2 regions of the Psychrosphaera aquimarina genome follow, and region 1 is predicted to be linked to the other one. Evidence: predicted binding sites of a transcription regulator. Region 1 holds the regulator's gene; the other holds the start of a gene.
The links. The regulator sigma-54, encoded in region 1, starts transcription at its own class of promoters, with help from an activator protein. The targets are predictions, from matches to a motif close to GTTGGCACGNNNNTNGNNT.
Positions count from the first base shown of each region.

Region 1 (15,500 bases):
GAAGCATGTCCATTAGGGTTAGCTCCAACAGCTTCAACAACAGCTGCTTTAGTTTTAGGTGATGCTTTAGCCGTTACTTTGTTAGAGGCCAGAGGTTTCACCGCCGAAGACTTTGCATTAAGTCACCCTGGAGGCTCTTTAGGTCGCAAACTGTTACTAACCACTAAAGATATTATGCATACTGGCAGTCGAATACCACTAGTCACTGAAGCGGCATCGTTAAAACAAGCTATATTAGAAATGTCGAAAAAAGGTTTGGGCATGACTGGAATAGTTAATGAACAGGGACAACTTAGTGGCATTTTTACTGACGGTGATTTACGCCGTTGCTTAGATCAAGATAAACCAATAAATGAAATTATGATCACTGACATGATGACGCGAAACTCTGTTACCGCTCAAGCAAATACATTAGCTGCGCAAACTCTAAATATCATGGAAGCTAAAAAAATTAATAGCTTGTTTGTATTAGATGATACAAATAAACCAATTGGCGCATTAAACATGCATGACTTATTAAGAGCAGGTGTCATTTAATGGAATTATATACTCAGTGGTATCAAGCTATCGCTCCGTCGGTTCAAGCAAAAGCAAAAGATATTAAATTGTTAATTTGTGATATTGATGGCGTATTTTCTGACGGTTCAGTTATTTTAGGCAATAGCGGTGAAGAAATGAAAGCCTTTAATACTAAAGATGGGTTTGGTATTAGAGCCTTAATGGCAGCTGGTGTCGAAGTTGCCGTCATTACGGGACGTAAATCGACTTTACTCGAAATTAGAATGAAAGGACTCGGTGTTAATCATATTTATCAAGGTATGGAAGACAAAGTTTTGGGTTACCGAGAGCTACTTAATAATCTTAACCTTACACACGAACAAGTTGCCTATATTGGTGATGACATTCCAGATGTCCCGGTAATGAAATTAGTCAATTTAGCGGTATCAGTTAATGACGGTCATCCATACGTAAAAAGTATTTCTGATATGGTTACAACCAATAATGGTGGTCGTGGTGCAGTTCGTGAATTAACTGACTTTTTAATTATGATGCAAAAAGGCGAAGAATATCTCACGACGCATTTTGAGGGAACGAGCGCTTAATGAATATTAGACTGATAATATTACTAAGCTTTTTAGTCGTCAGTTTTCTTTGGTGGTTGCCCACATTAGATAGCGAAGATACGGTAAATAGTGACACATTAAGTGACTTAATACCTGAATATACTGCAACCTTCCTACATCAAGAGTTGTTTGATAAAGACGGCAACATTGAACAACAAGTGTTTTCACAAAAGATGGAACATTACGCCGACTTGTCTCTAACTCACTTTAAAAAACCTGAATTTATCATTTATCAAGACAACAAACCTTTTTGGCGTTTATCGGCAAAAATCGGGAATATGCAAGATGGCTTATTACTATTAGAAGAGTCCGTGAGTATGTTACAAGTTTCTGATAATGAATTTGTAAATTCAATCACGACCGAATTTTTAGAAATTAATTTAAACACGAATATGGTCACCACTGACAATGACATTACGATTCAAGGTAAAAATGTTACGGTTCAAGGCAAAGGATTAACAGCGGATCTTGAACTCGGAACTCTCAGCTTGGTTAACCACGTTAAAACGATAATTAAAGGCTCATAGTTATGTATATAAATAAAATAATCACCGGCTTTTGCTCCATGTTACTTCTATTTTCTAGCATAGTATCGGCATCAGAAGACTTAATTATTGATGCTGATAATCAAGATTTAGATTACAAAAACAATACCCTCTACTTCTCAGGTAATGTGGTTGTTAAACAAGGTAGTGTTACCATCAAAGCGGATGAGTTATTTGTTATCACAAAAGAAGGCAACAGCGATAAATTAATCGCTAAAGGCACGCCAGCAATATTTTCGCAAAAAGAACAAAATAACCAAGAGCTATCAGCCCAAGCATTAGAAATAACCTACTTAGTTGAAGCGCAAGTATTGCAACTGGCTGGCTCCGCTAAATTCCAACAAGGTGGATCTGTGGTTGAAAGTGCTAAAATTGAATTTGATCTCAAAGCACAGCGCGTTAAAGCGGAAGGCGATGAAAGCCAAAATGGTCGAGTGACAACTCGTTTAAAAACCAAAAAGATTAATACCAACATCTACTAACTTAGAGAAATTTTATGTCCACTTTAGTCGCCACACATTTAGCTAAGTCATACAACAAACGTCAAGTTGTCAAAGATGTGAGTTTAACAGTACATGCTGGAGAGGTGGTTGGTTTATTGGGTCCAAATGGCGCTGGTAAAACAACCACTTTTTATATGATTGTAGGATTAGTGCCTAACGATAAAGGCAGCATCACATTAAATGATGTAGACCTAAGCCACGAACCTATGCACGTACGAGCTCGCCAAGGCATAGGGTATTTACCACAAGAAACATCTATCTTTCGAAAGTTATCTGTATCTCAAAACATCATGGCTGTGCTTGAAATGCGCAAAGATTTAAATGCCAATGAAAAAGCCGATAAGTTAGACGATCTGATCTCTGAATTTCATATTGAACATATCAGAGACAGCGATGGTATGGCCCTATCTGGTGGAGAACGCCGTCGAGTAGAAATCGCCAGAGCATTAGCTGCTGACCCGAAAATAATCTTATTAGATGAACCATTTGCTGGTGTAGATCCTATATCGGTTATAGATATTAAAAAGATAATTCAACAACTTACAGCCAAAGGTATTGGCGTTCTAATTACCGACCATAATGTGCGAGAAACACTTGATGTCTGCGAAAAAGCGTATATCGTAAGTCATGGAGAACTCATTGCGGAAGGAACTCCTGAACAAGTTTTAACAAGTGAAATTGTAAAACAAGTATACCTAGGCGATCAGTTCAAGTTATAGTAACTATCACTTACGAGTAATCAGTTAAACGCGTTTAAGTAACGGAATTAAATGAGACCTACATTACAACTCAGAATGGGTCAGCAGTTAACAATGACCCCTCAACTGCAACAAGCTATTCGTTTATTGCAATTATCTTCATTGGAATTACAACAGGAAATTCAAGAAGCTCTTGATAGTAACCCGTTGTTAGATGGTGAAGACGAACAGCAATCACAAGATCTTGATGCAGAATATGATGGTGACCTTAAATCATTGCAGGAAGGTACATTAGACACGACTTCCGATGACGACAATGAGTGGTCTCAAGAAGAGATGAGTTCGAACGAAGCTTTGCAAAGTGAAACCATTTCTGAAGAACTCCCAATGGACTCAACGTGGGATGACTACATGAGTGCTGCTCCTGCGAGTTCAGGTCCCGCTTATGAAGGTGAAGACACCGTATACCAAGGTGAGACAACTGAAAATATTCAAGACCATTTATTGTGGCAATTAAATTTATCTCCATTTACCGACGAAGACTTAGCCATCGCAACCGCCATTATTGATGCGGTTGATGAAAAAGGGTTCTTAACTATCTCTACTGAAGATATTGTTGAAAGCATTGACAATGAAGACGTTGAAATAGAAGAAGTTGAAGCGGTACTTAAACGAATTCAGCATTTTGACCCTGTTGGCGTTGCAGCCCGTAATTTACAAGAGTGTTTGTCTATTCAATTAAAACGATTTTCTGACGACACGCCTTGGAAAAACGAAGCTATAGATGTCATCGACAACTACATTGATTTATTAGCCAATCGTGATTACCGCACTCTGTTACGTAAAGCCAAATTAAAAGAACCAGAATTAAAAGACATTTTGGAACTGATCCAACAACTAAATCCTAACCCTGCCAGCATCGTTATTAAAGACGAAATTGACTACGTGATCCCTGATGTAAGTGTGGTGAAGAAAAAAGGCCGTTGGATAGTTGAGCTAAATCCAAATTCTATGCCTAAACTTAAAATAAATGAACAATATGCATCGTTAAGTAAGACATCAAAAAATGCCAACGATACTCAATTTGTTCGTTCTCACTTACAAGAAGCTAAATGGTTTATTAAGAGTTTAGAAAGCAGAAATGACACATTATTAAAAGTATCTAATTGTATTGTTCAACAGCAACAGGCGTTTTTTGAATATGGTCCTGAAGCAATGAAACCTATGGTACTCAATGATGTTGCCGAAATGGTCGATATGCACGAATCAACGATATCTAGGGTTACCACCCATAAATATATGCATACACCTAGAGGAATTTTTGAACTTAAGTACTTCTTCTCAAGTCATGTTAGTACTGAGAATGGTGGAGAATGTTCATCTACTGCAATTAGAGCCCTTATTAGAAAGCTCGTTGCAGCAGAAAACCAAGCAAAACCGTTAAGTGATAGTAAGATTGCAGAGATTTTGGCTGACCAAGGTATCCAAGTCGCCAGAAGAACCATTGCAAAATACCGGGAATCGTTAAACATTCCCCCTTCAAACCAAAGAAAACGTTTGGTGTAAGCCAAGTAAAACTTAATACAGAAGGAATTTCTTATGCAAATAAACCTAACATGTCGTCATATTGACACTACTGAATCTTTAAAAGAATATGTCGATACAAAATTTGCCAAATTAGAGCGACATTTTGATCATATTAATAACGTCCATGTGATTTTAGACGTTGAGAAACTAGCACAGAAAGCAGAAGCAACCATGCACGTAAATGGTGGAGAGCTGTTCGCAACCTCTGAGCATACCGACATGTATGCGGCCATCGATTCATTAATCGATAAGCTTGACCGACAGGTCATTAAACACAAAGAAAAATTAACCAAACATTAATTTAATCATTATTCTGGAAATACCAAGGACGGTATTTCGTAACCTTACCTTTTGAGTACACTTCAAAAGTAAATGTAGTAAATGAACGTCAATGAACCTTAAGTTTCTTCTCCAACCAGAAAGTACAAAACGATTAACTAACTGTGCGAGTAAAAAGAAAGTGCTCGAACAAATCGCCCTGTTAGCCAGTGAACAACTCCCTGACCACTCATTTGATGACATATTAGAAAGTCTAATGAATAGAGAGAAGTTAGGCAGTACCGGAATAGGCAATGGAATTGCTATCCCTCACGGAAAACTAACTAACATAAAAAAAGCCGTAGCTGTTTTTCTAGTTAATCAAGATGCGATCAATTACGACGCCATTGATAAACGTCCCGTTGATATTTTTTGCGCCTTATTAGTTCCGGCAGATCAATGTGATACCCACTTGTCTACACTTGCATCTATTGCTAAGTTATTAGATAACAAAGAAACAGTTAAAAATTTACGCCGAGCTGAAACAGACCTCGACGTTTACAACATAGTTGAAGCAGCATAGATGCATATATTTATAGTCAGTGGTAGGTCAGGTTCAGGGAAGACAGTCGTTCTAAGGGTTTTAGAAGATCTTGGCTATTATTGTGTTGATAACCTACCTGTCAATTTATTACCCGCGTTATCTCATTCTCTTGAAAAAAATTACGACCAAGTTGCCGTAAGTATAGACGTGAGAAATTTACCCACCTCTGAACAAGAATTAATGGATAACCTTGATTTCTTACCAAAGGGCGTCAATGTCACCGTATTATATATTGATGCTAGTGATGAGGTTTTGATCAGACGATACAGCGAGACCCGTCGTCTGCATCCCCTTTCAAGAGGCGAGTCGTCTTTACCAGAAGCGATTTCACAGGAACGTAAATTATTAGATGAATTAGCTAACCGTGCTGATTTATACATAGATACTTCTCAACTTAATGTACATCAATTAACTGAGATGGTACGAGAGAAGATATTAGGTAAGTCATCAAAAGAGCTGGTATTAACCTTTGAATCATTTGGTTTTAAATACGGTGTGCCTAATGATATCGATTTTGTATTTGACGCTCGTTTTTTACCTAATCCTCATTGGGAGCCAGAATTAAGACCGCTTACGGGTTTAGATTTACCGGTTAGAGAGTTTCTTGCTGGCGAGCCTTTAGTGAATAAATTTGTTTTTCAAATTAATAATTTTATGTCCACTTGGTTACCACATTTAGAACGAAATAACCGTAGTTACCTGACTATTGCTATTGGTTGTACTGGTGGTAAACATAGATCCGTTTATATTGCAGAAACATTAGCTAGACAGTTTAAGTCCAGAGATAAAAACATCCGAGTCCGCCACCGTGAAATGGCCCGTTACGAAAGTGAAAAAGATGGAAAGTAGTCGCACCGTAAAAATAGAAAATAAATTAGGCTTGCATGCAAGAGCAGCAACTAAATTAGCTCAATTAGCTCAACAATTTGATGCTTCTGTCACCCTGACTCAGGCCGATAAAACGGCCAATGCTGATAGTGTTATGGCACTATTAATGTTGGCGAGTAATCAAGGCAAAGAGGTAACTATCTCTGCAACAGGAAATGATGCTGAAGAAGCCGTTAATATGATCTGCCAATTAATCAGTAATAAATTTGACGAAGACGAGTAACCTTCACTCCTATATTTTATTAACACAAAAATCAAAGAGTTACTGTTCAAGATAACGCTTGTGCGTTAAACTTTCTCTATATTCCTATTTTGTCTGAAAATATATAAATCAGACTCAAACAAGCATATTCACGATGGGGCTATGCCAGAGCTACTAGAACAAGAATATAACATTCCTATTGATGAACTTAATACCGCGCTTAACAGTGGTATGTTTGTCCACGTTCGAAATATGCTTGAGTCACTTCCGGCTTCCGATATTGCATTATTACTTCATTCTTCCCCACCTAAAGCTAGGACTGTTATTTGGCAACTTATCGACGCCAATATTCAAGGTGAAGTATTAGAAGAACTATCAGATGAAGTTCGTAATCCTATCTTAAAAAATATGAGTCCAGAAAAAGTAGCTGAAGCTGCCGGTAATTTGGACGATGATGACTTTGCCGACGTTTTACGCGGTATGCCAGATGCTGTGTTTAAGAAAGTTTTAAAAAGCATGGATAAACAAGACCAAGCTCGTGCCAAACGAGTAATGGCCTATGGTGAAGAAACAGCTGGCGCTCTAATGAATACCGATACCATTACGGTAAGGCCTGACGTTAGTGTTGATGTCATATTACGCTACTTACGATTAAAAGAATCTCTTCCAGATACTACCGATTATCTTTATGTCGTTGATAAAGATGACACTTTCATTGGCGAAGTATCTTTATCTGCACTATTAACATCTACCACTAGCAAACTCATTTCTGAAGTTATGGAAACAGATTTTGAGGTGATCCCTGCAACCATGCATGACTCTGAGGTTGCTTCCCTGTTTGAACGTTATAACTGGATCTCAGCTCCAGTAATAGACGAAAATGGTATCCTGTTAGGCCGAATTACTATCGATGACGTGGTTGACGTTATCCGTGAAGATGCCGAACACTCAATGATGAGCATGGCAGGTTTGGATGACGAAGAAGATACCTTCGCACCTGCAATTCAAAGTACGCGCAAACGTTCAGTTTGGTTAGGTGTTAATTTATTTACCGCTTTGTTAGCTGCGTTTGTTTCAAGTTTATTTGAATCAACCTTAGATGAATTAGCTGTATTAGCCATATTAAATACCATAGTACCAAGTATGGGTGGTGTTGCTGGTAGCCAAACCTTAACTTTGGTCATTCGTGGCATGGCCGTTGGCCATGTAACCCAAGCAAACTCCCGTTGGCTGTTAGGTAAAGAACTTGCTATAGGATTTTTCAACGGCCTTATCTGGTCAGTATTAATTGCCGGTGTTGTTGCCATCTGGAAACAAGACTTAATGTTAGGCGCAGTTATAGCCTTTGCTATGATGATGAATTTAGTTGCCGCAGGATTATCTGGTGTCTTAATTCCTCTAATGCTGAAAAAAATGAATATAGATCCTGCATTAGCTGGCAGCGTGATTTTAACCACGGTCACTGACATAGTTGGCATATTCGCATTTCTTGGAACGGCCACTTGGTTACTTATCTAACCCACCATAGCTATATTTTCGAGCTTATTTCCTAACTCTATAATCAAACTCAACACCGTTTACCTTAATCTCTTGGTATTCAAAGATTAAAGGTTATAATGCCAACAATATTTTTACCCTTGTTATTTATCAGGATCTTTTCATGTCTCAAATTGGTCAATCTTGTAACTTAGATGTCATCAAAGCCGTCGACTTTGGCTTTTATTTAGATGGTGGAGAGTTAGGCGAGATTTTACTACCCCGTAAACACGCCCGTGCTGAATTAAAAGTGGGTGATAATATTAATGTATTTTTATATTTAGACTCTGATGATCGCCCTATTGCCACGACCCAAAGACCTAAAGCCAAAGTTGGCCAATTTGCTTATTTAAAAGTAAAAGAAGTGGGCCGATTTGGCGCATTTATGGATTGGGGTTTAGATAAAGATTTATTAGTACCTTATGGCGAACAGCACAAACCACTTGAAGAAGGTTTGTTTTATCTTGTTCGAGTGTATATAGACGACATGGATCAACGTATTACAGGTTCAACCAAAGTAGATCGTTTCTTAGTTGAAGATGGTACTGACCAGTTTGAACCTAACCAAGCGGTTGAATTAATCATTGCCAATACAACAGACTTAGGGTTTAAAGCCATTATTAATCATACTCATTGGGGAGTATTGTTCTCCGATGAAGTCCATCAAAGGTTGAGTTTTGGTCAAGACAAAAAAGGTTATATCAAACGTGTACGTCATGACGGAAAAATTGATTTAACCTTACACGGTGGTCAAAAAACCAGAGATAAATTTGCCAAAATCATTATTGAATTTTTAGAAAAAGAAAACGGGTTTGCTGCGGTTCACGATAAATCTGATCCCGCATTAATTTCTCAATTATTTGGTATGAGTAAAGCGGCATTTAAACGTGCAATTGGCGGATTATATAAAGATGGCACTATCTCTATTTCAAAATCTGGTATTCGTTTAATTGAAAACGAAGATAAATAACCAGAGTTAAAAATATGAGCGTTTTCATCTAAAAACGCTCATATGTTTTGTTGCTACAATAGAATTTCTAAACCAAAAGGAATGATAATCACAGCCGCAATAAAATAGCCTGCCTTTTTAATATTAGGTGAGTAGCTGTGTTTTAACCGAACGCCAAATAACACTCGTAATAGCTCAACACGCCTTATTATTTCAAAAGTGGCAATACAAGCGGCAAAAGAAATTAACAACACTAATACCCCTTCCAAAGCTATTCCCAATGAAAACCTTGAAAGCTCAAACCCTACCGCAATTATAATAGTTTGATGCACAATGTAATATGGATAAACTGCATCAGATAAATAACTAAGCTGCTTTGAAGGTTTATTTAAATAACGACTTGCAAGTCCCATCACAGCCAAAACCCATAACACTCTATCTAAGCTATAAAGAAAATTACCCGCTACGAGTAACACTTTATTAGTATTTTCATCAGCTCCTAGCCAAACTAAATTATAAAAAGTGATCAAGGATAGATATAACACCAGAGATATTATTAATAGGTTTTTGTAGTGCTCCGTAACCCGTTGCCAAAAAACTGGATGCCAGCCAATCAAATAACCATATATCAAACAAATAAAGCCAAGTGCATTACGATGTTGGTCCGACTCCATACTGAGTTGAATAATAAAAATAGGCATAACTACCAGTAATATGGCGACAACGGCATTAAGGCTAAATAGTTTGTTCGTTAATTTTTCGATAAACCGACTGTTCAATAGCGGTAACAAAGGCACTAAAAAAAGACTGTATTGCCACAATTCACGCAAATACCATAAATGATTAACATCAATGTGCGGCCAAATTCCGGGTTGATAATTAATGAATAACTCATGGTCATTTACAAAAAAAGCTTTATAGAACTGCCAATAGCTAAGGTTGAGATCACCGTTGAATATCATTTCGTAATACAGTTGTGGAGGGATGATAACTAAAATGGCAAATAACAAAGGCAATAATAGCCTAATTGAGCGCAAGCCAATAAATTGCAACAGCGGAACTTTAACTAACACAAAGCGAATTGCAATACCCGAAATAAGCCACAAAACAGCCATTCGCCATGGGGACAATAACAACATGACATTGGCTAACCCCTCTGATAAATATTGACTTTTAATATGGTATCCCCAGTTAGCCACATACAACATACCTGTGTGATAAAAGATCAATAATCCAAAAACAATCACTCTTAACCAATCTAAATCGTAACGCCGATTCGGAATGTTATTATGCTTAGGTATAAATAACGCCATAATTGGTAATGCTTTTTTCACAGTAACGCCTTCACTTCCATCTACTATTGATGGCAAGAGTGACAGAGTTTATGTGTTTTAAAACCTAAAAGTGCTTAATATACAATGGGTAGGGATAAGCGGTGGGATCCAGGGATAGTGGATAGCAGGATGTAATCATTGCAAAACATCTAACTTCGTTCAACAATAGCCAACATGATAAGATTCCAACATTTTCAAAAGTATCAAGCTTGGTATGAAACCGCGATTGTTTCGGTTTATATCTTGCTCAATAATACAATTAACGCCACTTCCATGATCATGGAAGAAAGCCGTAATTCTGATACTTTACCTTTCTTAATTTGGCAGCCTTTTTTATTTGAATACTCCAGCGCGATAGGCTGGGTTTTGATGTTACCTGCTATAAGTTGGCTTTTAGACAAATCCCCACTGATGTCAGAAAAGTTTACACGTACTTTTTTTATCTATTTATCTGCCTCTGTTGTCTTTTCACTTTGCCACATAACAATCATGGTCTGGCTACGAAAATTGGTATATTGGAGTCAAAATTTGACCTACGAATTTGGTGATTTATTTTTTGAATTGATTTATGAATATCGAAAAGACCTCTGGTCATTTATGTTTTTTATTATGGCTATTTTAAGTTACCGTTTTATTTTCAGTCGGCTGCAGGGTGAGGCGAATAGCATAAACCTAGGTGAAGACAAACCTGTATCAAACAATATCGACCGTTTACTGGTAAAAAAATTAGGTAAAGAGTTTATTATTAAGGTGGAAGATATTGAGTGGTTTGAGTCTTCAGGGAATTATGTGAATTTGCATATTCAAGGGCGCGTTTATCCTATGCGTACGACCATGAACAACCTAATACAACAAATAGAAAATAAAGGCTTTTGTAGAATTCACCGCTGTTATGGTATTAACATGGATGCCGTTACTTCTATCACCCCTTTGAGTAGTGGCGATAGTGAAATAAAGCTAAATAACGGCAAGTTATTAAATTTATCCCGCCGTTATAAAGAGGACTTTAAACTACAGCTTGATAAAATATAAATACCCGCCATTGGTATTGTCTAATCTTAACCACTTTTACTCTTATAGTATTGAAGTAATTACCAGGGGAAGATTGTTAATGGTTAAAACTGATTAACCATTACTACGATAAACCGTTTTAATTAAATGGTAACCAAATTGGGTTTTTATAGGTCCATGCACTTCTAAAATAGGTCTTCTGAACACTACATCATCGAATGCTTTTACCATATCACCTTTATTAAACTCACCAAGATCACCACCTTTTCTTTTTGATGGGCAGGTAGAATACTGTTTAGCTAACTTTTGAAAGTTATCACCTTTGTCTAATTTCTGTTTAATTTTTAATGCTTCTTCTTTGGTTTTAACCAAAATGTGATACGCCGATGCGCGTGCCATAACAACCTCTATGTAATTTAACCACTCTCAATACAATTATACCCTAATAATAAAACTATCGTTTTATTTCATACTTTTAATATTGATACTGAAAGTAAGTTATTTGTTTTTTATCTAATCTTATTGGTACAAAAACCTCATAGTAAGGTATGATTTTAAAAAATTAATCAACACCACTTCTAACGAAAATCATTGGTAGAAAGAATGAACTCAAAAGTAAGGAATTAACATTGAGCACGCTTTATGTGACGAACGACTGGGTATTTAACCTCTCTACTCTGACGATTTCGTTCACCCAAAGTGAACGCACAGTTACCTTAGACCCTAAACAAGCTAAAATTCTGTCCTATCTGATGAAACATGGCCAGGCTCCCGTGGCACGTGACAAATTATACTTTGAGATATACGGAAATGATCCAGCAAAATCAGATAGTACTATCAACCCTTATATATCCAAATTAAGACGACTTTTATCCCCCTCTCCTGATGCAAAAGAAAGCTACATAAAAACAATCCCTAAAGTTGGTTATCAATTTATAGTGCCATTTGTTATTGAACAACTGGAAATTGTGGAACCAACAAAAGTCGTAAGGCAAATTTCTGAAACGACACCATATTATCTGCAAACACCTCAACACAGCACGCAAAAACCGCCTGCGAGCTTTCAATACCAAAAAGTAATTTTTGCCTTTGTTGCCATATTAATTGTGATCTTAACCATTACTTTTGTTGTGACAAACCAGTTTACGAATACCACGCCTACTATGTTGAAAAGTACAAAGGTATTAGTTCATGATAAAGGCTCGGAAGGTGATTTTGACATCAGCTTTAATCAGCAGTTATTAATCTATGTGAATGAACAAAAAAGTGGCCTCAATACCATTCGGGTTAAAGATATGGATTCTGAGAAAATATCAGATTTGTATATGAGCCATGAAGGCAATATTTATTCCCCCGTTTTGTCCCCAGACCTAAGTAAAATCGTGTTTGCAAGTACCGAATCTGGGGTATGCACTATTTATAAAATGCAACTAACCGCAAACAATAGTGAATACGCTAGTGAAACACCAATCCCAATAGCCCCCTGCAGTGAAATAAATGCTTGGACAAAAATAGAATTTATTAACAATAACCAAGTTGCATTTATCTATTACAAAGACTATTCACAACCTGCAACGATCAAATTATTGGACTTGGAAAGTAAGAAATCGCATGTATTAATTTCCCCACCTCTTAATTCTTATGGAGACGTTGCCTTTAGTTATAATGCAAGATTAGACAAAATTGCATTTATCAGAAGTTTAGACAATAACAATAAATCGCTGTTCATTTACGATGTTAAAAGTACGGAGTTAAAAATGTTAACTTCATTGTCAGATTTCTCTTTTTACTTATCCTGGTTTAATAATAAAGAACTAGTCTTCATTAAAAATGATCAGGTCATACTGTTTAATACAAGCACGAAAAAAGAAACCATTATGTCAGTTCCAATCGCCAATCTTAAAAATATTGTTGTACGGAACGAAGATGTTTTTGGTAAAAAAGGAATTTGGAATCAGTGGGATATTTATCGTTTTGATATTAACACATTAACATTTACGCCTGAAATTGATTCCGATTATTCCGAATATTTACCATACCCTAAGTCTAAAGAACAAATGTATTATGCGGCTCATAAAGGTGGCAGTGTTCAAATTTGGTTAAAAAATAAAAATCAACATCAGCAGATCACTCACTTCACTGACAAAAGAGCCATAAGCAGTTTTATAGTGACTGAAGAAAATATAGTTGTTTTAAATTCAAAAACCATATCCTTACTTAATCTGGAGGGTGAGATCCAATCTGAAATTAACAATGAATATAATCTCGACAGTGTTTTACAAATTAAAGACAACGTTATCTTTGCTATTGAACAAACATTAACAGGTACTTACCTTGTTAAGTTTGAACTAGATACGCAAAAGCTGACTAAAATAAAGCAAGTTTTTAAAGCCGTATTTTCCGACGAGCTTTTTTATTACATCACAGCTGACAAACAACAGATAATCACCTTAGATAATAATGCTAACGACACTATTAACATATTTAACCTCCCTAAAAAGTTTCAGGATGGGTATTTATGGCACGTAATAAACAATAACTCTATCTTCGCTTCTGCTGATAATTGGACCATTATTGATATGACTACAGGTCAGAATAAATTTACAAATGACTTCCACTATCCTTTCGGTTACCTACATTGCAAAAATGTTGAAAACGCTTGTTTTTTTGTTGCCTTTTTACCCGGAAACACTGAAGTAATAAGGCTTAAATAAAAATATAAACGTAACACTTTTTTCAAAGTACTTATTGCTTAATTAGCCCCATACTCACTCCTACAAATTGCACAACAAACTGATTCATATTGAATAGGTGAATATTGCTTTTGGTAGGAGCTGTAATGAAAGTAATGACCGTCTTAACACTCTTGTTACTTTTATTTAGTTGGTCATCGCTTGCATATTTTGAGCGTTGTTTATTACCGCCCCAGCTGTGCGTAAACCCGCCCAATGAACCCACTACTCCACCAAAACATTTTGATCTTATTGAGCCAGAGTTAACACCATCAACGGCGTTAGCCATAGTCGAAAAAGATGATGATAAAAAAGCAAAGTCAAAAAAAACAGTGATACAAAAGAAAATCACCTTAAAAAAAGACCACTCCTAATTATGTGAATTGATTTGTTAACGCTTTAAAACCTCCTTCTATTTGCTCCCAAGCATTACTCCCAAGGTAATTTTAGGAGGAGGTTTTCCTAACAAACGTAAACATCAGGAAATGAAAATGAACGATAAGCTAAAATCCATACTCATGTGTATACCTTCAATGTGTATTATTTTGGTATTTATTTATGCTGCGTTTTATATGCAATGAAATATCGTATTTATAAAGTTATTTATTCAAAAGCAAAAAAGGCGCTTATGCGCCTTTTTTATTATTAAAAAATTATACTATTTGTGTGTATTGACGTAGTCATCAAACATTAACTTACGAATAATTGGCACCGGTGCACTACCAAAACTTAAAAACTGATTATGGAAATCTTTTAAGTTAAATTTATCACCCGTCACCTTCTTTAATTCTTCTCTTAACTGATAGATTTCTGAGTAACCTGTAAAGTAACTTGTTAACTGAACTTGTGACAAGGTTGCTCTGCGCCATTTACCTGTAGCTTCAGATTTTTCTTGGAAAGCTTGGTTGATCATCATGTCTAGTGCTTCACTTTCAGTTAAGCCATTAACTTGAATACTGTAGTCCAAAATAGCATTCATGATCACACGTAAGTTCCACTTATAATACATTAACCAAAGTTCTGGCTCATTATCGCCATAACCTTCTTCAAGCATCATACGTTCGGTATAAACCGCCCAACCTTCGACCATGGCGCCATTTCCAAAGATAGATTTAACTAAGCTTTTCGATTTATTACTATGTACTAGTTGAGTGTAATGCCCAGGAACGGCCTCGTGGATGTTAAGCACTTGCAATAACCAATGATTGTATTCTCGTAAGTAACTCTCAGCTTCTTCATCATTAAAGTTATCCAGTGGTGTGACATTGTAATATGTATTAGCTTTGGCATCATAAGGCCCTGGAGCATTAATAGAAGCACCTGCAAAGCCTCGTTGATATTCAGGCGTTTCTCTAACCACTAATGGCTTGTCTTTATCCATGGTGATAAGATCATGTTTTGATACAAAAGCTTCTAGCTCAGGAATTTGTGCACGAATGCTATCCACAAAATCGTCTCTTTTAACGTGTTTAACCGATATATGATCAATAACGGCTTTAATCATCACTAATGGATCCTTGGGTTTAACA
Region 1 is NZ_JAWCUA010000010.1:298,451-313,950, reverse strand. It holds partial or broken gene RT723_RS13335 (KpsF/GutQ family sugar-phosphate isomerase) at 1-537, shown strand, start outside; gene kdsC (3-deoxy-manno-octulosonate-8-phosphatase KdsC) at 537-1,103, shown strand; gene lptC (LPS export ABC transporter periplasmic protein LptC) at 1,103-1,651, shown strand; gene lptA (lipopolysaccharide transport periplasmic protein LptA) at 1,654-2,151, shown strand; gene lptB (LPS export ABC transporter ATP-binding protein) at 2,166-2,891, shown strand; gene RT723_RS13310 (RNA polymerase factor sigma-54) at 2,943-4,436, shown strand; gene hpf (ribosome hibernation promoting factor) at 4,470-4,757, shown strand; gene ptsN (PTS IIA-like nitrogen regulatory protein PtsN) at 4,849-5,298, shown strand; gene rapZ (RNase adapter RapZ) at 5,299-6,168, shown strand; gene RT723_RS13290 (HPr family phosphocarrier protein) at 6,158-6,430, shown strand; gene mgtE (magnesium transporter) at 6,572-7,927, shown strand; gene RT723_RS13280 (CvfB family protein) at 8,070-8,915, shown strand; gene RT723_RS13275 (acyltransferase family protein) at 8,969-10,228, opposite strand; gene RT723_RS13270 (LytR/AlgR family response regulator transcription factor) at 10,406-11,260, shown strand; gene RT723_RS13265 (peptidylprolyl isomerase) at 11,354-11,638, opposite strand; gene RT723_RS13260 (winged helix-turn-helix domain-containing protein) at 11,869-13,953, shown strand; gene RT723_RS13255 (hypothetical protein) at 14,079-14,345, shown strand; gene RT723_RS13250 (DUF885 domain-containing protein) at 14,630-15,500, opposite strand, start outside.

Region 2 (15,500 bases), 210 kb from region 1:
TCAGTATCTTCCATTACAAACAAGTAACCATGGTCACAAGGTGCGTCGCCGACGTCCTCTTTAAAAGATTTTTCAGCGTTATTTATTTTGTTTGCGATTAACTCTTCATTTACAGGTAATGAAGTAAAGCCATGGCCTGATTCAACTGCGATAGCGAGTAAATCTGCATAGTCTTTTTGTTGTATAGGACGCACTACAAACATGCCGTATTCCTTCTAGATAATAAAGCCAATGCTAGGCATTGGCTTTTTATTCATTGAATTAAATTATGCGTTTACTATTGCTGCAACGGCTGACTCAAAACGAGCTAACCCTTGTTCAATGTCTTCTAAAGGAATAACAAGAGATGGGGTAAATCTGATAACGCTTGCACCTGCAACTAAGATCATTAAACCTTGATCAACAGCGGCGTTTAAAAAGTCTTTAGCACGACCTTGGTAACTTTCAGTTAATTCAGCACCAATTAACAAACCTTCACCACGAATATCAGCAAACACGTTATATTTATCGTTAATGGCTTTTAATCCATCTTTAATGATAGCTTCACGTTGTTTTACACCGGCTAAAACTTCTGTTGTGTTAACTGTGTCAAATGCAGCTTCGGCAACGGCACATGCTAATGGGTTACCACCGTATGTTGAACCGTGAGTACCAATTTTTAAATGCGTTGCTAATTCAGTAGTTGTTAACATAGCGCCAATTGGGAAACCACCGCCAAGGGCTTTAGCCGTTGTTAAAATGTCTGGCGTAACACCTAGACCCATGTAAGCGTATAATTCACCTGTACGGCCAACACCAGTTTGAACTTCATCAAAAATCATAAGTGCATTGTGTTTGTCACAAAGGTCACGTACACCTTGCATAAATTCTTTAGTTGGAGAAATGATCCCACCTTCACCTTGAAGCGGTTCAAGCATAACTGCACAAGTGTTATCAGAGATAAGCGCTTCTAAGCTTGCTAAGTCATTGTATTCTGCGTGATCAATGTTACCAGGCTTAGGACCAAAACCATCAGAGTAAGCCGCTTGGCCACCAACAGTTACGGTAAAGAAAGTACGGCCGTGGAAACCTTTATTAAAGGCGATGATCTGTGATTTTTGCTCACCAAAGTTATCTAATGCCCAACGACGTGCAAGTTTAAGTGCTGCTTCGTTTGATTCTGCACCTGAGTTTGCAAAGTAAACTTTTTCGGCAAAAGTAGAGTTCACTAATTTCTCAGCTAAACGTAATGCAGGTTCATTAGTCATTACATTACTAAGGTGCCAAATTTTTTCACCTTGTTCTTTTAATGCTGCGACTAAGTTAGGGTGACAATGACCCAAACAATTTACGGCGATACCGCCAGCAAAGTCGATATATTCTTTATCATTTTGATCCCATACTCGAGAACCTAACCCTTTAACTGGAATTACTTGTGAAGGAGAATAGTTTGGAACCATTACTGAATCAAATAACGCTCTGTTTACTGTCATTTCTTAGTCCTTAATAGGTGTTGTCTTAAATATAGAGTAATACCAGTTACATTAATTTTAAGAGTTGGTTGGCATTTAATATCGCTGTTAAAATTAACATCATAATTAATGACGTTAACATCCACTCTTAATCACTTTAATGTAACGGCTTACATTACTTTTGACATGATAATTAGTACAAATTGAAGTGATTATTGCAGAAAAAATAACAGAAGTCTTCCCCTCAAAATGGTGTGGAATGCCTTTAAATTCGGGCGATTCAATATATTCTCGATAAATGTGAATAATTATGATGTTGTTTAAAATAGTTAGTTCAAACAATAAACAAAGGGAGATTACGCAGAATAGACTAGGGGTGAACTGGTTTGGTGATGGAATGGGCAACTTGTTGTAAATGCAAGATTTGCATAGTTGCCCACAAAAATTATTTTGAATATTTAATATTTGTTAGATTAACTTTATTTAATTCACCAATTACGGCGTTGCCAATCTTATAATTGGTCAAAAATATCTTAGCTTCATCAAGTTCAATCAAACGTGCTTTTTGCAATATTTTGTATTGTGAAAATGTACGGGCTTGCATTAATACTTGCGTCATTGGACTTGCTTGGTCAAAGGCAAGTTTGTCTTTAATTTCTTCTACAAACGGTGCAACAACTGCGTATTTCAAACCTAACTTTTCAAATACACGGTACGAGATTTGATTAGAGAATTTAGTTAATGCATCACTAATAAAGTTAGGATCTATTTCTAAACCGTTTAACACGGTTTCTATATCACGACGTCCATTTTTAAGGGCATCTTTCATTTGTGCTACACGTACAGTATCAAAAGCACGTAGGTATAAACGTAAAGCTAATGACGTACCGATAGCATGGAATAAACCTAAGAAAAAGGCGACCACTTCATTAAGCTGGTAATACCTTGCTAGCTGTCTTGAACAATTAGCAGTGGCAACCACATACTGCCAATAACGACCTTTGAAGGTGTTATATGGTTCAGTGCTGTGAGGTAAGAAATGTTGAGCAACCTGTGATAAAACAACTAATTTAGTGTTATCTAACCCCACGTAACGTATTGCTAAACCAAGGTTTTCAACTTTTGGTTTTATCGACTTAGCTTCGCGAAAAGGCGGGTTGTTGATGGTTTCTATAAAGTTGGTATTTAACCACGGGATTCTGGCAATAATCTGTTCAAAATGACTCGCTCCTGCTGCTTTGGCAGCACAAGCATCAAATAACTTTGGGATTTCAGGCTCAAATTGTAATAACTCGGTAAAGATATAATCAGGATCAGCAACACGTTGTTCTAAATAGGTGAATAAGTTTTCATGGAAATACTCACTTACGTAAACTTTAAATTCTTGTTTAGTTGCTTGTTGTTTTAATTTTTTCTCACGAGCTTTTTCTTCAATGTCTAATAATGAACGAGTTGAACTTTGTTTTAATTCATCACGATTAAACCCTAATCGAGACATAGCAAAGTCATCAGATAACAGTAAATCCATAAATCTAGATTCTACAAAAGACGCTGTTTTTTGATAATTAGGGTTATTCATATAATAATATTGTTCAGTTTAAGATATTTAATTTAAAACAAGTACATAGATTCTATTGAAATTTGATCAATATGCCAGAAAATTTGCTAATAATTTATGGCCAAATTGCGTCAGTACCGATTCAGGATGAAACTGCACGCCCACTACGGGGTAGCCTTTTAACTTCAAAGCCATGAGTTCATGTTTATTATTATTTTGATCACAACTCCAAGCCGTTGCTTGAATTTGATCTGGTAACGTATTTTCATCAACAATTAGAGAATGATAACGAGTAACCGTAAATGGGTTGTCAATTCCTGCAAAAATATTACTTTGTGAATGCATGATATTAGAGGTTTTTCCATGCATCACTTTGTCTGCTTTGGAAACCACCGCCCCAAATGCTTGTGCGATAGCTTGATGACCTAGACACACACCCAGTATCGGCACATGTTTATAAAACTGAAGAATAATATCCTTCGATAAACCGGCTTGTTCTGGTGTACCTGGACCTGGTGATATAACGATATGATTAGGTTTTAGTTGTTTAATCTGATCAATCGTAATTTCATCATTTCGTTTTACGACAACATCTTGTCCCAATGTCCTAAAATATTGCACTAAGGTATAGGTGAAAGAGTCGTAGTTATCAATCATTAACAGCATAAAGTAATCTACAAAATATAAAAGGGCTGTTGTAGTGACCATCTATATAAGATGGTCATGAAAAACATATTTATGGCGTTACAAAACCAATTGCATCATAAACAGCCTTTAAAGTTTTTTCTGCTTTAGCTGATGCTTTTTCTGCACCAAGCGTCATTATTTTGCTTAGTTCAGTTTGATCATCTCTAATTTGATAAAAACGTTGCTGAATAGGTTCTATCATAGAGACTACCGCATCTGCTGTATCTTTCTTTAAATGACCATACATTTTATCTTCGTATTCAGGCACTAAGTCTGCAATTGACTTCCCAGTTGCAACACTTAGCAGTGTTAACAAGTTTGATACACCTGGCTTTTCTTCACGGTCAAAGTAGATACGAGCTTGCTCGTCTGAATCCGTAACGGCTTTTTTTAGTTTTTTCTCAATTTTCTTTGGTTCGTCTAATAACATGATAAAGCCATTCGGATTTTCATCTGACTTAGACATTTTTTTAGTTGGCTCTTGTAGGCTCATTACTCGTGCGCCAAACTCTGGAATGTAAGGTTCAGGCACCGTAAATACATCACCATGAATATTGTTAAAGCGGGTAGCGATGTCACGAGTTAACTCTAAATGTTGTTTTTGATCTTCGCCTACAGGAACTTTATCCGCTTGATATAAAAGAATATCGGCCGCTTGCAAAACAGGGTAGGAAAATAAACCTACATTGATATTGTTTTGGTTTTTAGCTGATTTGTCTTTAAATTGCGTCATACGATTTAATTCGCCCATTTGCGAATAACAACTTAACGCCCATGCTAATTGCGCATGTTCTTTTACTTGAGATTGCACAAACAAGGCTGATTTAGTTGGGTCAATACCGCACGCTGTGTATAACGCGATACCGTCCAAAGTACGCTCACGTAAAGTTTTAGGGTCTTGACGTACGGTTATTGCATGTAAGTCTGCAAGCATAAAAAAACAGTCATGATCTTGTTGTAACGTTAACCATTGGTTAATTGCGCCAATATAGTTACCAATTGTCATCCCGCCGGTGGTTTGGATCCCACTTAAAACTGTCTGTGTCATAACTGTCTCATCATCTAAAACTTGTAATTACTATGGTTGGCGTTTATCTAAACTGACTTTAGTTACGCCGAAAAGTGCGACATTGTAACGTGAAAATGTACATGCGCAATCTAGCAAGGCACTTTATTTGTTATATCTAATCGTTAAGTTGCAAAAATGCCTGTTCAATGGCTTGTTTTCGGTTTTCTTGATTAAAAATGGCAGAGCCCATTACAAAAGTGTCCGCTCCAGCCTGTTGTATCTGTTTGATGTTGTTTTGATTGACGCCCCCATCAACGGATATACGAATGTTTTTATCATGTTTTAACGCTAATGCTCTGACTCGTTTAATCTTATCTAATGAACTTGGAATAAATGATTGGCCACCAAATCCCGGATTAACCGACATAATTAACACCATATCTAACTCTTCAATACATTCTTCTAATACGGTGATTGGTGTAGCTGGATTTAATACGAGTCCAACTTGGCAGCCTAACTGTTTCACTAAGCTAATTGAACGATGGATATGTTTGGAGGCTTCTGGATGAAAACTAATTGATGTCGCGCCCGCCTTCGCAAACTGTTCAATCATTGTATCAACAGGCTCAACCATTAAATGAACATCTATTGGCGCTGTAATACCGTGTTCCCTAAGCGCAGAACAAATCATCGAACCAAAGGTTAAATTAGGCACGTAATGATTATCCATGACATCAAAATGAACCCATTGGCAGCCGCCAGCCAATACTTCATTTACTTCATCGCCTAATTTAGCGAAATCAGCGGACAATATAGACGGAGCGATAATTGGTTTGTTGTACATTTTAACGTCTCTTATAATTTATGTATGTAAGCACCATGTTGGGGCGTTATAATGCACCAACTTGTGAATATTAAGGTAAAATAAATCCCACACTCAAAAAAATATAACAATATCAATGATATATAATTCGGCATGTATGTTGAATTGGTATTAACAACTACAACACAAAAAAACTACAATAATTTCAGGATTAACAACATGAAAAATAACATGAAAAAAACACTTTTAGCTACCTTATTAGGTGCGACTACACTAGTTTCTTCAGTTGCACATGCAGAATTGTCTGCTAATGCATCAGTTGTATCTAATTACCTTTGGCGTGGTTTAGAACAAGCTGATGGTGGTCCAGCGGTTCAAGGTGGTCTTGATTACTCAAATGAGTCTGGTTTTTATGCTGGAACTTGGGCTTCAAATGTTGATTTTGGTGGCGACGCAAAAATTGAATTAGACCTTTATGGTGGTTACACAGGTTCGTTAAACGATAAGATAGAATTTGATGTTGGTTACGTTTTATTCGCATACCCAGGTGGTGAAGATGGACTTAACTTTGGTGAGTTATACGGTAACTTCTCAATGGATGCATTAACGGTTGGTATTGCTGTATTAGCTAATGCAACGGGTGCTGACTTTGGTGATAGCCTGTATCTTTCTGCTGATTATGCCATTCCTTTATCAAATGATTTTGAATTAGGTCTTCATATTGGGTCTTACAGCGGTGACTTCTCTTCTGACACTATCGATATTGGCGCAACAATCGCAAAAGATTCTTGGGCAGTAGGTGTATCTAAAGTTGATGAAGGCGATGATGAAATTAAATTGTATGCAAGTTACGCATGGGATTTTGCTCTTTAATTACTGATGTAATTATTGATAAGTGCCGACCTAGTGTCGGCATTTTTGTTTGTGCAGCTTTATCAAAACTAAAAAATACGGACTATGCTTATCATTCTTAGAACGCTGTTTTGGAGATGTCATGAACCCCAATAATATTTTAGAGTCCGTTATAAAGTTACGCTCAGAGCTTGAGGTAACCGATGATATTGAGCCAGAAGTTTTAGAGCAATTAGAGTTATTTCACCGAGACATACAGAGTAAGATTAACTCCAATGAGTTAAAAGCCGAAGAAACCATTTTTGAACAATTACTAGAAATGGAAACTAACTTTGCTACTAACCATCCTGTTTTGGAAAAGTTAACTCGTGATGTTATTGATAGATTGTCGTTAATGGGGATTTGATTTCCCCATTTTTAATTATCAGTTGTCTAGATAATAGGCAGTTAATGAATAAAAACGATCTTTCTCCTGTACTGCCCTTTAATTCTGTCATATCGTCCATATCTCTTTTTGTAGCAATATATAGATAGCATTAAGTAGTTATGGACTTTTCTGCCTTAAATAAATCTGCCGCAAATTCTTTCAACCAACAAAAATCTTTAATTAAAAAGGTTTTGGCTGGTAAAAAAGTTAAGTGTAATAACTGTAATACGTTAATAAGCGTACATACGGGTGCAGATAGTGTAATGATAAAGTGTGAAAAAGATTGCACAGACATAAAGCTTGATGCTGAATTACTTAAATAAAAATTTGAGTCAGGAAAACTGACCAGGAACACATTGGAGAATAAAATATGGCCGTTAACTTTCAGGCTTTACATAAAGAAACGCATAATAAGATCAAAGTAAAACCAGTTCAATCTGTAGAAGATTTAGCAACACAACACGCATTAGGTGTTGTTGTACAAGAGTTTGCTTTAGCGGGTAATCAATACCCAATTGTATTTGTTAAAGAAAAAGATAAAGAAACATTTTTCCCAGTTGCTATTTTAGGTCTTGAGCCACAAACAAACTTGTTTGTTAGTGCAGACAACAAATGGGAAGGTATGTACATGCCAGCTCGTTATACTCATAAGCCATTCTCAGTGATCCCTAGTAAAGAAGATGCTAACTTGTTTGGTATCGCTATTAATATGGACAGCGAAATCGTTTCTGAAGAAGAAGGCCAAGCGCTTTTCAAAGAAGACGGTGAAGAAACAGAATACTTAGCAAGCCGTAAAAAGTCGTTAATTTCTTATGTTGAACATGAGCAAATTACCAAAGCGTTTATTGAAGAGCTAACTAAGTTTGACCTTCTACATGCACAAAACATTAATGTTAAAGTGGGTGAGCAAGAGTTTAACTTAAATGGTTTGTTTATCGTTGATGAGAAAAAACTATCTGCGCTTTCTGACGAAGATTTCTTAAGCTTACGTAAACGTGGTTTCTTAGGTCCTATCTACGCTCATTTAGGTTCTATGCATCAAGTAAATAACTTGATTCAAAAACAAGCTGCTAGAACAAAAGCCGCTGAAACTAAATAAGTTTATATTTCTTTATTAAGAAAAAAATATAAAAAAACCTCATTTTAGAATTTCTAATATGAGGTTTTTTTTGATTTAAATTTTATTCAGTAACTGGTTAGAAATAACTACCAAATAATATGTTCCACTCAGTGAACGTAAAGTGCTGAGACGCTTTGTCAGCGGTGAATTTGGTGGTTCTGATATCTTGCATATCAATGTAACCAAATTTTAATTCTGAACGAAAAAATAGTTTGTTATAGCTAAACTCTATGCCAGCTTTTACATGTGTGCCCCAACCAGCAAAGTGAAACTGATCGTGACGATCGTTACCAAGAATAGTTGCATTGGTTCTAGGTAACATACCTCCGACACCAGCCCCTAAAATTCTAGAAATGCGGAAGCTCGGCGTTACGGCATGTAATTCGTCAAAGCGATTCAGTTCGATATTGATATAGTTCAAGCCGTCAGTATGTTCAAAAGCTAATAACGTTGGTACACCAAGTTTGTGATCATCGTTTGGTTCACCTCGGTTTCCTAAATAAACGCCTTCATTGTTATAAGTGCCGTCATGAATACTACCAACATTGATGTAACCGTCTATTTGGGCTGTTTGCTCTTGATCCATTACGTATTTCATATGGTCTACACCAAAAGAAATCGCATAATGATCAGCAATAAAATAACCAACTTTAAAGTTAGTTTGAGGCAAAGTCATACCAAGTGGATTTAGGTAAGGGTGAATACCAACCGCAGACGGTCGGTCTGATGCTGTCATATCATTAATAGTAAAGTCGTAATTCTCACCTCTAAAATGAACGTCAGATTTTGAGTAATACCCACGATTCCAACCCCAGAACGCATAAAATGACCCTTTTTCATGAATACCGACTTCTTTTTCTTCGGCGATAAGGTTGGTTGACATGGTCATACCCAAAACAATAAGACTTATACTAGAAAAAACTCTAAACACATTAAACTCCACTTAATTTTAAAAGTTTAAAATTAACGTTAAATAGCAACATTAAAATTAGGTGCGTATGCTAACTTATTTTGAGAAAAGTGGATATAGGGTATTTACTCGAAATTGTTTAAAAATGTATCTATTTTTCTTCGTTAGATTTAATAATTAATAGCTTGCCTACGTTTTAATCCCATAAATTTATTACTATCTCAGCTTTAATTGCTCTCAAGTGCAGAGCAGACGGTAAAAGGTATTTCACTTTCATAAACGGCAATCCTACATACACAGAGCCTTTGTTGTTATTAATCCACAATTATTTTAAGGGGGTTACCAAATAAAATTGATAAAAATAGAGTGATTGATCAAATTTCAATCATTTGGTTGTTAATGATAATGATTCTCATTTACTTGTTGTGTTTTATTCATTACTCTTAACAAAAGTCATAACAACTTAACTTGGAAATTCGAATCATGGATCACAACAAATCAAATCCAAAACGAGCACTTGGTGCTCAAGCTGTTGCAGCCGCTCTTGCTATCACTAGCCCATTTTTATATGCAGAACAAGCTAATAGCAGTGATGTAGAAAAGGCATGTGCTGATAAAAATGATGTTAAATGCGAAATTAACCAAACTGAAGAAGCGATGGAAAAAATTCGCGTTCATGGCGTAAGAAGCTCAGTTTATTTAAGTGATGAGTCTGGCGATGTTCGTCGTATCGCTGCATTAGTTGATACGCCTCAGGTTATTACTGTTCTAACACAAGACCAAATTTTAGAAGCGGGCAAAACTGACCTTAAAGATATTTTGTCAGCGCAAGCTGGTGTGACTTTAGGTACGGGTGAAAATGGTAATGCATTTGGTGACCGTTACATCATTCGTGGTCACGAAGCGCGTAGTGACGTATTTGTTGATGGATTACGTGATCCAGGTATGAGTACTCGTGAAAGTTTTGCTACAGAACGAGTTGAGATCACTAAAGGTCCTAGCTCAACGTTTGCTGGACGTGGTTCATCAGGTGGTGCAGTAAATAGTGTTACTAAAAAAGCCTCTGTTGCTTATAACCTAGGGCGTGTAGAAGCCGGCTTAGGTACGGATGATTACTCACGTGTAACGTTAGATTACAACTTGCCGCTTTCTGATATCGCCGCGGTACGTATTAATGCATTAACTTCTGGTAAAGATAAACCTGGCCGTGAAGGCATATCGAGCGACAGAGATGGTTTACAGTTGTCAGGTGTTTATTTACCAACACAAAAACTGTCTTTCACTGCTGATGGCTATTATTTAGACGCTAAAGATGTATCTGACTTAGGCAGCTACTTTAACCGAGATACACGTAAACCTTTTGCAGATATCCCGGTTTATGCACAGGATTCAGATTTCTTATCTTCTGAAGTAAAAACATTTACTTTAAGAACAGAATACGAAGTAAGCGATAATGTTACTGTTTACAACGCAACACGTATTGGTGAAACTGAAAATGGTTACATTACAACAGGCGCAAGTGGTACAACTAGAGCGGATTCAGACCCATTTGCACCAGGTGTTGCGACAATCAGCTTAAGTACACACCAAGGTAATCAAAATGTTGAGTACATGAGTTCTCAGTTTAATTTATTTTGGAATACAGAATTATTAGGCTTACAAAACAACTTTGTATTTGGTGCTGAGTTTACTGATGAGAATGTAAGTAACGGTGTTTACGACATTGAAAGTAACAACCCAACTAACTGTGTAACCAGTGGCCGTCGTGGTGATGCTCCAAACTACTGTATTATCGATGGCAACGGTGATGTTGTAAGTAATATTGGCCAGTTAATGGGTAGAACTTATGTTGATGATTATGACGACGCGGTTATGAACATCGAGACGGTTTCTATTTACATGATGGATACAGTTAAATTAAATCCACAACTAGACCTTTATTATGGTGCTCGTGTAGACAGTTTTGATTATAGCAATGACACACAAAGACAGGGAACTGTTACCGCGTACGAATACTCAGATACTATGTACAACGGCAACATTGGTTTAATTTATGATCTGTCGGAAGATGTTAATGTTTATGCAAACTACAGTACTGCAACAAACATTAATGGTGGTGAGTCAGATTTAGGTGCAAGTTGTGGTTATGGTGGTGTTTGTGGTTCGGTTGATCAAGTTCCAGATTCGGATCCTGAACGTGTAGAAAATATTGAACTTGGCACCAAGTTTATGGCGTTTGATGATAAGTTTATGTTCACTGCTTCTGTATTCCAAATCACCAAGAGTGACGTTATGGAAAGTGTTGGTGACGATGACTATGCAACATTAGGCACGTTAAATACCGGTGAAAATAAAGTTAAAGGTATTGAAGTTGGTTTTGTTGGTGATATTACCGAACAATTAAGTGTTCAATTCTCTGCAACGGCTATGGATTCAGAAGTAACAGAGTCAATAAACGAGACCAGCATTGGCTTAGCATTGAGTAACTTTGCTGAAAACAGTGTTTATTTACAACTAAGATATGAAATTAACGACAAGTTTGTAGTCGGTGGTGATTATGCTTATCAAAGTGAAATGTATGCCGGTCAGCCAGATACAGCGGCTGGTTACGATTTTACAAACAACCAGTACAGCATTGTCGTACCTGATTATCAAGTTGTTAACTTATTTGCTAACTATTATGCAACTGATGCGTTAACGTTTAGATTAAATATTGGCAATGCCTTTGATGAAACATATTATACTGCCGCATATCGCAGTGGTGCATTTATGTATTTAGGTAATGCAGCGAGTACTAAACTAACCGCAACTTACGAGTTTTAACGATAGAGAGACAGCATGATTGTTATTGAACCTTTAATTTCTGCCCAAGACGTTAGCTACTTTCGTCAACAGTTATCTGAATTGCCTTGGCAAGATGGAACTAATACTGCAATGGGCATGGCGTCATCGGTGAAAAATAACAATCAAGCTGATAGTTCTGATGCCAAAGTTCGCCAACTCTCAAATGAGTTGTTGGCGAAACTTGGTCAACATCCCACATTAATTTCTGCGGCGCTACCGCATAAAATATTCCCACCTGTTTTTAACCTTTACAGCGAAAGCCAAGAATATGGGTACCATGTAGATGCCGCCATTATGCGAATTCCTGGTACACAAGAAGTATTACGCAGTGATATTTCAATGACTGTATTTTTGAATGACCCTAACGAATATGAAGGTGGTGAACTTGTTATTTCCACTGAATTTGGCGAACAACAAGTTAAATTGCCAGCAGGGCATGCGGTTGTTTATCCGTCGAGCAGCTTACACAAAGTGAATGCGGTTACTTCAGGTCAACGTGTTGCAGCCATTACGTGGATGCAAAGTATGATAGCGGATACCAGTTTAAGACAAACCTTGTACCAATTGGATCGCAGCATTCAAAACTTAATCGCAGATGAGAATACCAGCAGAGCAGAGTTAGACCGTTTACATAATGTATATCACAACTTAATCCGCCAGTTTTCTCAACTAGGGTAAAGCTAAGCGTTAGTGAATAAGCTTGATTTATAAAGGTTAATAAACAATTTTGTGCGTATTTCCGATAAAGTTGCGTATGATAAGTTAGTGTTATTAATCAGACTTAACTAACAGTAACTAGGATTTAGTGACTATGCATTCGCACTCTTCTCATGAAGGTCATCACCATCATCACGACCACAGTGATAAATCATCCTCCCAAATAACATGGGCATTTTTCCTTAATTTTACATTTACTATTATTGAATTTATTGGCGGTTACCTTACTAACAGTACTGCTATTATGGCCGATGCTGTGCATGACTTAGGTGATACGTTATCCATAGGTAGTGCTTGGCTGTTAAATAAATTAGGTAATAAAAAAGCCAATGAATCATATAGTTATGGTTTTAAACGTTTTTCTTTACTGGGGGCTTTATTAAATGGCGTGATCTTAATCATAGGTTCTACTTGGGTATTGATTGAATCTGTATCTCGGTTGTTTGATCCTCAAATGCCAATGGCTGAAGGCATGTTCTTTTTAGCGTTGTTAGGTATTTCCGTTAACGGTTATGCAGCATATCGATTAAGCAGCGGTAAATCATTAAACGAAAAAATGCTGAATTGGCATTTAATCGAAGATGTTCTTGGATGGGTTGCCGTTTTAATTGTTTCTGTGGTGTTGATGTTTGTTGAGTGGCCGTTATTAGACCCTATTTTATCAATCGCGTTTACCCTGTTTATTTTGTTTAATGTGGTTAAGTATTTACGCAGTACTTTTACGTTATTTTTTCAAGCCACGCCTGATCAAAAGCTACTTAATGATATTCAAACGGAACTAACTCGTGATGAATTAGTTGTGAATACACATCATCTGCATTTATGGTCGTTAGATGGTGAACAACACGTATTAACGGCTCACTTAGAATTATCACAAATGGTTGAGGCCAATAAACTGTTTACTTTAAAACAAGAGATTGCGGCTAATCTTGCACCATTTAACTTGGCGCATACCACTATAGAGTTCGAGTTCCCTGATGAGCAATGCAGAGATGAAATGGTAAGTGACTCAGAACACGAACACCACGAGCATCATTCACACAGTCATTAATGACTGTGTGAATGCTCATTTGATTGACAAGAAGAGACTAGCCTGTGTGTTTTATTGTTTATCAACAGGGGCGGCCATTTGTTCCAATGGCTGAATTTTCACTTTCCGATTACCGCCCAATTCAGAATATAACATCGCAGTAATGATCAAGCCTGCGCCCAACCAACCTTGTACTCCCAAATGCTCAGACAATATAAAGTAAGCTGAAACGTGTGCAAAAATAGGCTCTAAAGCAAATACCAAGGCTATTTTGTGTGGCTCTATCAAACGTTGACTCGAGGTTTGCACCCAATAAGCAAAGGCACTAGATAACACTCCAGAATACACTATGGCAGCAATAACTCTAGGTTCTGATATTTGTTGCCAGATGCTAGCGTACTGTTCATATCGTCCAATACTATTTTCAACAAACGCGGTAAAAATACAATACACGGCCACTGCGCCTAATTGAACAATGCTAAAACGTATTACAGGGAATTGATGGCTGTATTTAGCCATAAAAGAAATATGCACGGCGTAACAAGTGGCACCAAGAGCAACCAGAATATCACCTTTATTGATAGTGAGATTATCGCCTATGGTTAAAAAGTATAAACCGGATGTCGCTAGAACGACAGAGACCCAAACCTCAAATCCAACTTTGTTTCGATATAACAAATAGCCAATAAGTGGAACCAAAGGCACACATAAACCAGTGATAAACCCTGTATTTGAAACGCTAGTGTAATTAAGTCCTTCGGTTTGCAAAGTAAAACCTAAAAACAATAATGAACCTAAGCCAAATCCGGATTTAAACAAACGGGTACGTTGATAATTTTCAGTGCTGGTTTTTTTACCTGTGATAAACCAAAGTGGTAATAATACTAAAGCAGCCAGACTGAATCTAAATGCATTAAAAACACTTGTTGGCATAATATTGATGGCATCATCAATAACAACAAAACCTAAACCCCAAATGGCATTTACTGCCACTAACGCCCAAAAGGCCATTCTTTTAGTTTGTATCAATGTGGTGTTCTCTTAAAAAATATACTTCGATAATGCTGATAAGCTTTGACCCTAATTAGGATATTTGAAATACTGAGGTCAGATCTTAAATCAGCTTTGGTAGTTTATCTTGTTCGACAAGTTTGTTGTTAGCATAATTTTAGTTATTTCGATTGTAATACAATCGTTTACGGCTATTGCTGCGCCAAGCAATGATCATCAACTTGATATACAGCATATTCAAAGTGAACATAATCATAGTGATGATTTACAGTTAAAAAATAGCAGTGTGATACAACAAGAACATAATATATCCGACTGTCATCATTGTGGGCATTGCACTGGTACTCATTTGTCTTGGATATTAGTGAAAAGTGTCATAACGCCAATTTCAGCCGTTAATATTCAATTTATCCCATATCAAAATTCAGCTTATAGCGAAGTTTTCGAAGCTTCCTTTAGACCTCCTAGATCTTAATTTATTTATCAAATACTTGAGCCTTTTGGCTCGCCATTAAAATAAATAATTAAGAGATTTTATGTATACATTAAAAAACAATACAGGTTTGTTCCTGTGTGTCTTTATGGCTGTGACTTTTATGATCACAGCTCCATTAGCCGCTGCGTCTAAGTTCGCTTTGCTTGAGCAAGAGAATGCCCAAGAGAATGAAACTGATCACGAAGAGGGGATTAACTTAAGTGCTGCTCAAATGAAGATTGCAGGTATTAAGGTCAATCCTGTTATTTCAAAAATACAATACAGTACGATTTACGCGCCAGGTGAAGTGAAAGCGAACGGTTATAAAAGTTATGTTGTTTCACCTCGGACTGAATCCGTCATTATCAACAGACATGCCATATTAGGTGAACATGTTGAAGTTGGGCAGAAACTCGTTACCTTGTTTAGCGAGTCAATGGCACAAGCACAAGCCGATTATTTAATAGCGTCTACTGAATGGCATCGCCTGCAAAAACTAGATAGCCAAACAGTGAGCGAAAGCCAATTAGTCTTGGTTGAAACTACCTTTAATGCAGCTTATGGCAAGCTCATCGCATTTGGTTTA
Region 2 is NZ_JAWCUA010000010.1:512,022-527,521, forward strand. It holds gene astA (arginine N-succinyltransferase) at 1-203, opposite strand, end outside; gene RT723_RS14295 (aspartate aminotransferase family protein) at 267-1,472, opposite strand; gene RT723_RS14300 (HDOD domain-containing protein) at 1,897-3,030, opposite strand; gene RT723_RS14305 (anthranilate synthase component II) at 3,097-3,675, opposite strand; gene trpS (tryptophan--tRNA ligase) at 3,746-4,744, opposite strand; gene rpe (ribulose-phosphate 3-epimerase) at 4,881-5,549, opposite strand; gene RT723_RS14320 (TorF family putative porin) at 5,760-6,401, shown strand; gene RT723_RS14325 (DUF4404 family protein) at 6,523-6,786, shown strand; gene RT723_RS14330 (hypothetical protein) at 6,927-7,130, shown strand; gene RT723_RS14335 (SapC family protein) at 7,178-7,906, shown strand; gene RT723_RS14340 (hypothetical protein) at 8,004-8,810, opposite strand; gene RT723_RS14345 (TonB-dependent receptor) at 9,321-11,660, shown strand; gene RT723_RS14350 (Fe2+-dependent dioxygenase) at 11,676-12,359, shown strand; gene RT723_RS14355 (cation diffusion facilitator family transporter) at 12,493-13,449, shown strand; gene RT723_RS14360 (DMT family transporter) at 13,501-14,457, opposite strand; gene RT723_RS14365 (hypothetical protein) at 14,567-14,914, shown strand; gene RT723_RS14370 (efflux RND transporter periplasmic adaptor subunit) at 14,976-15,500, shown strand, end outside.
Region 2: RT723_RS14320 (TorF family putative porin) is a predicted target of sigma-54. The motif match lies at 5,676-5,694, and genes of this name have one in related genera.